One region of the Massilia oculi genome, then DNA from elsewhere that is predicted to be linked to it. Evidence: predicted binding sites of a transcription regulator. Region 1 holds the regulator's gene; the other holds the start of a gene.
The links. The regulator LexA, encoded in region 1, represses DNA repair genes until DNA is damaged. The targets are predictions, from matches to a motif close to ACTGTATNNNNATACAGT.
Positions count from the first base shown of each region.

Region 2: a site for LexA is predicted at 2,478-2,495, ahead of DIR46_RS16915 (DNA topoisomerase IV subunit B). Genes of this name have one in related genera too.

Region 1 covers NZ_CP029343.1:4,541,253-4,546,659, reverse strand. Annotated here, with positions in the region: gene rplI (50S ribosomal protein L9) at 1-265, opposite strand, end outside; gene rpsR (30S ribosomal protein S18) at 297-587, opposite strand; gene priB (primosomal replication protein N) at 618-914, opposite strand; gene rpsF (30S ribosomal protein S6) at 965-1,357, opposite strand; gene lexA (transcriptional repressor LexA) at 1,641-2,282, shown strand; gene DIR46_RS20470 (tetratricopeptide repeat protein) at 2,436-3,152, opposite strand; gene DIR46_RS20465 (cystathionine gamma-synthase family protein) at 3,273-4,514, opposite strand; gene purF (amidophosphoribosyltransferase) at 4,518-5,407, opposite strand, start outside.
Region 2 covers NZ_CP029343.1:3,707,227-3,712,633, reverse strand. Annotated here, with positions in the region: gene DIR46_RS16930 (hypothetical protein) at 1-317, opposite strand, end outside; gene DIR46_RS16925 (gamma-glutamyl-gamma-aminobutyrate hydrolase family protein) at 479-1,477, opposite strand; gene DIR46_RS16920 (response regulator) at 1,544-2,389, opposite strand; gene DIR46_RS16915 (DNA topoisomerase IV subunit B) at 2,562-4,559, shown strand; gene parC (DNA topoisomerase IV subunit A) at 4,593-5,407, shown strand, end outside.

The sequences.
Region 1 (5,407 bases):
GACGGCCGTCGACGCCGGCCTTCTGGCCGATGGTGACGGTCAGGCCGCTCAGCTTGTCGCCTTGGGCTTGGGCGGCTGCCAGTTTCTCGGCGGCTGCTTTTTCCAGTTCGGCGCGCTTGGCTTCGAACTCGGCGACGGCGCCGGCGGTAGCGCGGCGGGCCATCTTTTGTGGGATCAGGAAGTTACGTGCGTAACCGTCCTTGACTTTGACGACGTCGCCCAGGTTGCCGACGTTGATGACTTTTTCCAACAGAATGATTTGCATGTTTTATCTCCAGGATAGCTGACGTAACCGATTAACCGTGGTGCAGGTCGGTGTACGGCAGCAGCGCCAGGTAGCGGGCGCGCTTGATGGCGGTGTCGACCTGACGCTGGTAGTGCGCCTTGGTGCCGGTCAGACGTGCTGGCATGATCTTGCCGTTTTCCTGGACGAAGTCCTTCAGGGTGTCGACGTCTTTGTAGTCAACCTGCTCAACGCCAGCGGCGGTGAAGCGGCAGAACTTCTTGCGCTTGAACAGCGGGTTCTGCTGTTTGCGCTTGAGTTTTTCTTTAGCTTTGTTTTTGTCGAACTTTTTACCGAATGCCATTTGAGGCTCCTGTATATCTAAATTGCCGAACTAGGCGGCACTGAAATCAATGATGTGAAACACCAGGGCTTTGCTGTTGCGATTTTTTCGTGCAAGGAATCCGTTGAAGCGGTAGCTGGCGCCGAGCTCGGCACTGCCGAACCTGCCCGAAATCTCGCCCGCGGCGAACGCGGGGACTTCGAACTCGACCAGGCGATCGATCCCCGCCTCCCGCTGATGCGAACTGTGCATCAGGACGGCTGAAACGATCGGCACGCCGGCCGGGGTGTAGCGCAGTACGTCACGCTCGGCGATGGTCGCCACGAGCTGGAGCTGATTTTCGCCCAACTTCTACCCGGTTCTTCTGCTACGGTGTCTACGAATTCCTGGAAAAAATCTTAGGCAGCGGCGGCCGGGGCAGCTGCAGGAGCGGCTGCTTCTGCACGGTGGCTCTTGGCTGCATCTTCGCGCTGCACCGATTTCATCATCGGCGACGGTGCGGTTTCTGCTTTCTTCATCTTGACGGTCAGATGACGCAGAACGGCATCATTGAACTTGAATGCGGTTTCCAGCTCGACCAGGGTCTCGTTGTCGCATTCGATGTTCAGGCAGATGTAGTGCGCTTTTGGCAGCTTCTGGATCTGGTAAGCCATCTGGCGGCGGCCCCAGTCTTCCACGCGATGGATGTTACCGCCGCGGCTGGTCACCGTGGTCTTGTAACGCTCGATCATCGCCGGGACTTGCTCGCTCTGGTCCGGATGGACGATAAAAACGATTTCATAATGACGCATGCATTACTCCTTGAGGACGTTTTACATAAATGCCCACCTCGGCGTCAAGACGAGTGTGGGAAGGGAACAGCCAGCTAGTATAGCGTGAAATGGGTAAAAAGGGAACTTGGCTGTCAAGAGGCTCACCCAGGCGCCTGGCTCACTCGACATTTACGCTTGCGAAAAGCGTATTTTTTGCGATACGCGCGCTTTTTTCGCGCTTTTTCGTGTATAGCCCTTGCGTATAGCAGAATACTGTACAAAAATACAGTCTATCTCTACCAACCCGTTTCGCAAGACATTTATGCTCAAGCTCACTGCAAGGCAAGAACAGATCCTCAACCTGATCAAGGAAGCGATCGAGAACACGGGTTTCCCTCCGACCCGGGCCGAAATCGCGGCCGAACTGGGCTTCCGCTCGGCCAATGCGGCCGAAGAACACCTGCAAGCCCTGGCGCGCAAGGGCGCGATCGAGATTTCGCCGGGCACCTCGCGCGGCATCCGCCTGGTCGGCGCCAGCGTCGAGCAGATTCCGCCGCAGTTGCCGATGATGCCACCGTCGATGATGTCGCTGCCGCTGGTCGGCCGCGTCGCCGCCGGCAATCCGATCCTGGCCCAGGAACACGTCGAAGCCACCTATAACGTCGACACCGCGATGTTCGCGGCGCGGCCCGACTTTTTGCTCAAGGTAAAAGGCTGGTCGATGCGCGACGCCGGCATCATGGATGGCGACTTTTTGGCGGTCAAGAAGATCGACAGCGCCAAGAACGGCCAGATCGTCGTCGCCCGCCTGGGCGAGGAAGTCACCGTCAAGCGCTACCGCAAGACGGGCGACCTGGTCGAACTGCTGCCCGAGAACCCCGACTTCAAGGTCATCGAAGTCACGCCCGACGAAGAGTTCGCGCTCGAGGGCCTGGCGGTCGGGCTGATGCGCAGCTGGAATTGATCCTCTGTAGAACTTAGCACCACTACCATGTCATCCCCGCGAAGGCGGGGACCCAAGTCCTCAGCGCTGCCAAGACGATCTGACGCAGCGTTAACGCGAGCAACTCAGGTTCCCGCCTGCGCGGGAACGACGTATCTTCCAGCAGATGTCGCCTTACTGCTTGGCCTTGTTGACCACCGCATTATGCTGGTCGACAAACGCTTCGGTCGCGCTGCGCCATGCGGCGAAATCGGCCAATACCATCTTCGAATTGACTTTCGCTCCCTCGGCGATGTTCTGGCGCACCCGCTCCAGATAGGCGGTCGAGGCCTCGGTTTCCTGCTTGTTCATCAGCTTGGCGATGTCGGGCGGGATGCGCCTGGTCAGCGGCGACTGTTCGTTGAGGTTGGTCACCATCTTGTTGTAGCAATCCTGCCAGCCGGTCACGGCCTTGTTCACGCGCTCGATCTCTTCATTGATCTTCGACACCGCCGGAATACGCGGCGACGGGCAGCGGTACTCGCCCGACTGCAGGTCGGCGCCATCGTAGCCCTTGATCCAGTAGTCGATCTCGGCGCGGCGATCGATGCGCTGCTGCATGATCACGAGCGAGTCGGCGGCGACCTTGTTGCCCTTGGCGGCCGACTTTTCAAACCATTCCTTCGCCTTCGCCTCATCGATCGCGCCGGCCTCGCCATACCAGTACATCTGGCCCAATTGCTGCTGGGCCTGTGGATTGCCGGCATTGGCCAGCTTGGTGTAAAGCTTGAGCGCGCCCGCATAGTCTTTTTTCTCGAACAGGGCGTTGGCATCCTCGAGTTCGCCGGCGAATGCGGCGCTACTGAACGCGACAGAGACCGAAAGGGACAGGCAGGACAGGAATCGTTTCATGGGCATACCGTAAGGCTGGCTGGTAAAAGTCCATGATAGCCGTGTTTTACGGCTGGGCTCAACCGCAAAAACGACAGGGCCGGCATTCGCCGGCCCTGTGATGACAGCTTTTACATCGCTTTACGCATCCAGCGCCTGGCGGAAGTCGCCGACCAGGTCATCGGTGTCCTCGATGCCCACCGACACCCGGATCAAGCCTTCGGCGATCCCCATGCTGGCGCGCCGCTCGGGGCCCATCTCGAAGAAGATCGTGTGCGCCACCGGAATCACCAGGGTGCGGTTGTCGCCCAGGTTCGAGGCCGGGATCGCCAGCTTGAGACGGTTGAGATAGTCGAACGGATCGATGTCGTCCTTCAGCTCGAAGCTCAGCAGCGAGCCGCCGGCGCGGAACAGCGCCTCGACGATCGCATGCTGCGGGTGCGAGGCCAGGCCCGGATAATGCACGGCGGCGACGCGCTCGTCGGCCTCCAGCATCGTCGCCAGCGCCAGCGCATTGGCGCAGGTGCGCTCCATGCGCAGGGCCAGCGTCTCGGCGCCGACCGCGATGTGGTGCGCCGCTTCCGGCCCCAGCGCGGCGCCGAAGTCGCGCAGCGCCTTGGCGCGCAGCTGGGCCATGCCTTGCGCACCTGGCGCTTGCTTTCTGAAGTTCTGGGCGATGTTCGGATATGCGGCCCAGTCGAACAGGCCGGTGTCGGTCAGCGCGCCGCCCAAGGCGATGCCGTGGCCGCCGATCGACTTGGTCAGCGAATTGACCACCAGCCCGGCGCCCACATGCTTCGGCCGGAACAGCCAGGGCGTGGTCATCGTGTTGTCGACCACGTACAGGATGCCGCGCGCGCGGCACAGTTCGCCGATGCGGGCCAGGTCCGCCACTTGCGTGCGCGGATTGGCGATGGTCTCCACGAACACCAGGCGGGTGTTCGGTCGCAAGGCCGCTTCCACCTGGGCCACGTCGGTAGCGTCGACGAAGTCGACGTCGACGCCCTGCCCCGCCACCGTCTGCCACAGGCTGTTGGTATTGCCGAACAGGAAGCTCGACGACACGATGTGGTCGCCGGCTTTCAGGAGCGCCTGGAACAGCGCGCCGATCGCCGCCATGCCGGTGCCGAAGCACAGGGTGGCGACGCCGTCTTCCATCTTGCTGATCTTGTCTTCCAGGGCCGACACCGTCGGGTTGCCCTGGCGGCCGTAGCGAAAGCCCGGCTCCCTCCCCTGGAATACCGACGCCAGCTGGCGTGCGTCGGCATAGCCGTAGGCGACCGAGGTATGCACCGGCTTGTGCAGCGAACCGTGCTCGATCGTCTTGCGGCGATCGTTGTGCAGGATGGTGGTGGTGAAGCCGTAGCTTTGCTTGTCCGACATGGTTTACTCGGCGGCCACCGGCGGGTTCAGGTTGAGCTGGGTGCGCACCTTGTCCTCGACGTCCTTCGCCTTCGGATTGTGGCGCGCCGATTCCTGGCGGTCCAGGTACTCGGGCGTCACGTCGCCGGTGATGTAGACGCCGTCGAAGCACGAGGCCTCGAAGTTCTTCAGCTCGGGATTGACGTCCGAGATCGCGCGCTTGAGCGCGTCGACGTCCTGGTACACCACGCGGTCGGCCGTGATCTCGCGGCACACCTCGTCGACGGTGCGGCCGTGGGCGATCAGCTCGTCGCGGGTCGGCATGTCGATGCCGTACACGTTCGGGTACAGCACCGGTGGCGCGGCCGAGGCGAAGAACACCTTGCGGGCGCCGGCTTCGCGCGCCATCTGCACGATCTCGCGGCTGGTGGTGCCGCGCACGATCGAATCGTCGACCAGCAGCACGTTCTTGTCCTTGAACTCGGAGCTGATGGCGTTCAGTTTCTGGCGCACCGATTTCTTGCGCATGCCCTGACCCGGCATGATGAACGTCCGGCCGATGTAGCGGTTCTTGATGAAGCCTTCGCGGTACTCGACGCCCAGTTTCATCGCCAGCTGGATCGCGGCCGGACGCGAGGAATCGGGGATCGGCATCACCACGTCGATCTCGTCGACCGGGATCTCCTTGCTCACCTTGTCGGCCAGGTATTCACCCATGCGCAGGCGGGTGGCGTACACCGAGGCGCCGTCGATCACGGAATCGGGTCGGGCCAAGTAGACGAATTCGAAGGCGCACGGGTTGAGCGACGGATTCTCGGCGCACTGGCGCTCGTGCAGCTTGTTGTTTTCGTCGATGAAGACCGCCTCGCCCGGCGCGATGTCGCGCACGAAACGGAAGCCCAGGCCTTCCAGCG
Region 2 (5,407 bases), 830 kb from region 1:
TTGCCGGCCCAGCCGCCTTTCATGAAGCGCGCCAGCAAGGGCTGGCGCGTCGGCGCCGGCGGCGGCAGCTTGGCGTCGACCACGACCGCCCACTGGTCGGCCAGCTGTTCGCAAGTGGCGCGCAGGACGGGATCGATATTCGGCAGGCGCGACAGCGCGCACAGGTGGCGCTCGATCACCGAAGCCAGCTTGACGCATGGCTGCTCACCGTCGACGCGTGTCGTGTAGTTGGACATCAGGTGCAATAGCGAAGCGACCAGCAACGCGTCCTGGCTGCGCGGCGCCGGCGGCGTCGTGTCTGCGGTGGAAATAGTCATGCAAGCGTCTCCCAAAAGCGGTTGCGGTGCGCAACAGTCAAACGTGTGATGAAACGAGATTCGCAACACAATGCGAATGATTCTCATTTCATTATTCACGCCTCACACGGCGAAAGCAAGCGTTTTCGGCAAGCGAATCACGGCTTGATTACAAGCAAGATTTAAAGCCGGGTTTCACGCGCAGCGCGCAGGAATTCGTCGAGCACCGGCGTGCAATCGAGCAGGTCGACGCCGCCGGCGCGGTGGAATTCGGGGTGCCACTGCAGGCCCATGACGAAGTTGGCGCGCTGGTAGCGGATCGCCTCGACGATGCCGTCAGGCTCGGACATGGCCTCGATGCGGATGTCGCGTCCCAGATCCTTGACCGCCTGGTGGTGGATCGAATTGACCATCGCCCGCTCGACCTTGGGGAACATGCGGCCCAGCGACGAGCCCTTGGGAAAGACGATGGCGTGACGGTGCGCATCGTAGACATCGTGCACATGGGCCAGGGCATCCGGCATCTCGGTGGCCACGTCCTGGTGCAGGGTACCGCCGAAGGCGACGTTGATCAGCTGGCAGCCGCGGCACACGCCGAGCACCGGTTTGCCGGCGTCGACGAATTCGTGCAGCAGTTCGAGCTCGTAGACGTCGCGCGCGCGGTCGCCGCTCCATTCGGGCTTGGTCGGGGTTTCGGAATAGGTTTGCGGCGCCACGTCGGCCCCGCCCTGCAGCACCAGGCCGTCGAGGTGGCGCGCATAGTGGCGCAGGGTGATGTTGCTGGGGTGTAGCAGGCCGTTGGTATTCACGGTGGGAATCATGAACACCAGCACGTCGCGCGACATCACCCACTGGGCGATCGATTCCTCGAGATACTGCAGGTTCTTGCTGAGCAGCCCCTTGGCGCCGGCGGCAGGGTGAAAGATGCGGGCCGAAACGCCGATGTGCAGCGTGCGCTGCATGAAGTCGCGGTTGAAGCGCTCGCGCAGCGAGCGAAAACGCGAGGTGATGACCCGGCCGGCCAGGGCGACGGCATTGTCGCCATCGCGCAGGTAGCGGGCGGGACCGCGCGACTGGCCGCCGCTGGCGCGGCGTTCGGGCACGCGCACGCGGGTCTCGCGGCGCTCGTCCACGTCCGCCGCGGGATCATCGTCGCGCTTGATTTGATCGTCTTCAGCCATGGCTATTAATATAACTTCGCCACCGCTGCGCACAATATAAAGTTGTTACAAAACGTCGCGTTCCGCCTACACCGGAAGGTCGAGCAGCTTCTGGAAGGTCAGCATCCAGTGGCGGCCGGCGACCGGCGTCGTGAGCAGGCCGCGCGCCCCGGCGCGGCGCGCACGCACGCTATCGTAGTGAAAGGATTGCTCGACCAGGAACACCACCGGCGTGCGCTGGGCCCCGTCCTGCGACTTGATCGAGCTGCACACCTCATACGGTTCGATGCCGACCGCCGCCGTGTTGATCAGCACCAGCGCTACCTTCGTTTCGTCGCACAGGCGCACCGCTGCGCACAGGCTGTCGGTCCATTCGACCGGCACCCGGCGCGGGCCGAGCACGCGCGCCACCTCGTTACGCAGCTTGCATTCCTGGTCGACGATCAGGACGGCCCCATTGACGGGACCACGGCGCAGGCGCGTGTAGAATGCCGGCGTCTCGCCGTCCGGCGCCAGGCGCGGACGGCGGCGGCGCTCGGCCAGCACGCGCCGGGTGGCGCGGGTGTTCTGCTGCACCAGCACCTGGACCCGGGTATCGAGCAGATCGGCCAGGGCTTCATGCAGTTGCAGGGGGTCGACCGGCCGCGCCAGCGTGCGCCAGTTCCCGGCGCCGGGGTTGCCGGGTTCGCCAGGGTTGCAGATAACGAGCGCCGGCTGCAGCGATCCGGGCGGCAGGCAGCCGATCCGGGTCAGCGTGGTCGGGCTGTCGCCGTTGGCAATATACAGATCCGGCTCTTGCAAACTGTCGTCGTGCAGGCAAGAATACGACGGCCCCACGCCCCGCGCGCGCGCCAGCAAGGCTTCGAGCCGCGCGCTTTCGCCAGGTGGGAACCCGATCAGGCGAACGGTAAACGGATGGCTGGATAAGTGCATCGGTAACGCCCCTCCCTGGCATTGCCGTAGTTATCCAGCTTAATCTAGCACAAACGTGCGAAGCGAAAAGCACGTCATAGCGCAAACTACTGTATATTTAAACAGTAAAAAAGCCTAACCTTTTCCTCCCGACAAGTTAGAATGCCGGAGCATTCGACAAACAATCTTCAAGATGGCCTCCAAGAAACCCGCTCCAGACTACAGCGAATCATCCATCCGCGTCCTCAAGGGACTCGAACCTGTGAAACAGCGCCCGGGCATGTATACCCGGACGGAGAATCCGCTCCACATCATCCAGGAAGTGATCGACAACGCCTCCGACGAAGCGCTGGGCGGTCACTGCAAGAACATCGGCGTGACCCTGAACCCGGACGGTTCGATCACGGTCGAGGACGACGGCCGCGGCATCCCGGTCGGCATCCACCCGGAAGAAGGCGTGTCCACGGTCGAGATCGTGTTCACCCGCCTGCACGCCGGCGGCAAGTTCGACAAGGGTTCGGGCGGCGCCTACGCCTTCTCGGGCGGCCTGCACGGGGTCGGCGTCTCGGTCACCAATGCGCTGTCGAAGCGCCTCGAGATCGAGGTGTGGCGCAAGGACGACCAGGGCAATGGCCAGCACCGCCTGGTATTCGCCGACGGTGACGTGATCGAGCCGCTCACGTCCAGCCCTGCAGAACGCGGCGGCAAGAAGAACGGCACCCGCGTCACCGCCTGGCCGGACGGTAAGTATTTCGATTCCCCAAACATCCCGCTGGGCGACCTGCAGCGCCTGCTGCGCTCGAAGGCGGTGCTGCTGCCGGGCGTGACCGTCACGCTCACCAACGGCAAGACCGGCGACGTCCAGACCTGGCGCTACGACGAGGGCCTGCGCGGCTACCTGAACGAAGCGCTGGCCCAGAGCTCGAACGGCGAGACCCTGATCCCGCTGTTCGAAGGCGCGCAATTCGCAGCAAGCGGCGACGACAGCTTCGCCGAAGGCGAAGGCGCCGACTGGGTCGTGGCCTGGACCGAGGAAGGCGGCGTGGTGCGCGAGTCCTACGTCAACCTGATCCCGACCGTCAGCGGCGGCACCCACGAAGCCGGCCTGCGCGACGGCCTGTTCGGCGCGGTGAAGAACTTCGTCGAGCTGCACGGCCTGCTGCCGAAGGGCGTCAAGCTGCTGCCCGAGGACGTGTTCGCGCGCGTCTCGTTCGTGCTGTCGGCCAAGGTGCTGGACCCGCAATTCCAGGGCCAGACCAAGGAACGCCTGAACTCGCGCGACGCGCTCAAGCTGGTGTCGACGTTCACGAAACCGCCGCTCGAACTGTGGCTGAACCAGCACGTCGAATACGGCAAGAAGCTGGCCGAACTGGTCATCAAGCAGGCGCAGTCGCGCCTGCGTTCGCTGCAAAAAGTCGAGAAGAAGAAATCGTCCGGCGTGGCGGTGTTGCCGGGCAAGCTGACCGATTGCGAATCGACCGACATCACGCGCAACGAGCTGTTCCTGGTCGAGGGTGACTCGGCCGGCGGCTCGGCCAAGATGGGCCGCGACAAGGAATTCCAGGCCATCCTGCCGCTGCGCGGCAAGGTGCTCAACTCCTGGGAGACCGACCGCGATCGCCTGTTCGCCAACAACGAGATCCACGATATCTCGGTGGCGATCGGCGTCGATCCGCACGGACCGAACGACTCGCCCGACCTGACCAGCCTGCGCTACGGGAAGATCTGCATCCTGTCCGATGCGGACGTCGACGGTTCGCACATCCAGGTGCTGCTGCTGACGCTGTTCTTCAAGCACTTCCCTGCCCTGTTCCGCAACGGGAACATCTGCATCGCGCGTCCGCCTTTGTATCGCGTGGATGTGCCGGCGCGCGGCAAGAAGCCGATCCAGAAGCTGTACGCGCTGGACGACGGCGAGCTGCTGGCGATCGAGGACAAGCTGAAGAAAGAAGGCCTGAAGGAAGGCGTGTGGAGCATCTCGCGCTTCAAGGGCCTGGGCGAGATGAACGCCGAGCAGCTGTGGGAAACCACCATGAACCCGGACACGCGCCGCCTGCTGCCGGTCTCCTTCGGCCAGTACGACGTGGCCGAGTCGGCATCGCGCTTCAATATGCTGATGGGCAAAGGGGAAGCCGCGGCACGCCGGGCCTGGATCGAGGAACACGGGAACGAGACCGAGGCGGATATCTGATCCGCGCTACTGGCGAGCAACCGAACACACATCATGACGAATCAACCAAGTCTCTTTGAACAACAACACGAGCCCTCGGACGTCGAGACGCTCACCCTGTCCACCTTCGCCGAGCGCGCCTACCTCGACTACGCCGTCTCGGTGGTCAAGGGCCGCGCGCTGCCGGACGTGTCGGACGGCCAGAAGCCGGTCCAGCGCCGCATCCTGTACGCGATGAACGAACTGGGCCTGGGCCCGACCGCCAAGCCGCGCAAGTCGGCCGCGGTGGTCGGCGACGTGCTCGGCAAACTGCACCCGCACGGCGACCAGTCGGTGTACGACGCGCTGGTGCGCATGGCGCAGGACTTTTCGCTGCGCTACCCGCTGATCGACGGCCAGGGCAACTTCGGCTCGCGCGACGGCGACGGCGCCGCGGCGATGCGATATACCGAAGCCCGCCTGACCCCGATCTCGCGCCTGCTGATGGACGAGATCGACATGGGCACGGTCGACTCGCAACCGAACTACGACGGTTCGACCACCGAGCCGCGCACGCTGCCGGCACGCCTGCCGATGGTGCTGCTCAACGGCGCCTCGGGCATCGCGGTCGGCCTGGCCACCGAGATCCCGTCGCACAATCTGCGCGAGGTCGCGGCGGCGGCGGTGGCGATGATCCGCAACCCCAGGATCACCCACGCCGAGCTGATGGCCCATATCCCCGGCCCGGACTTCCCGGGCGGCGGCCAGATCATCACCCCGGCATCAACGATCGCCGACATGTACGCGGTCGGCCGCGGCTCGATGAAGGTGCGCGCGCGCTGGAAGATCGAAGAGCTGGCGCGCGGCCAGTGGCAGGCGGTGGTCCATGA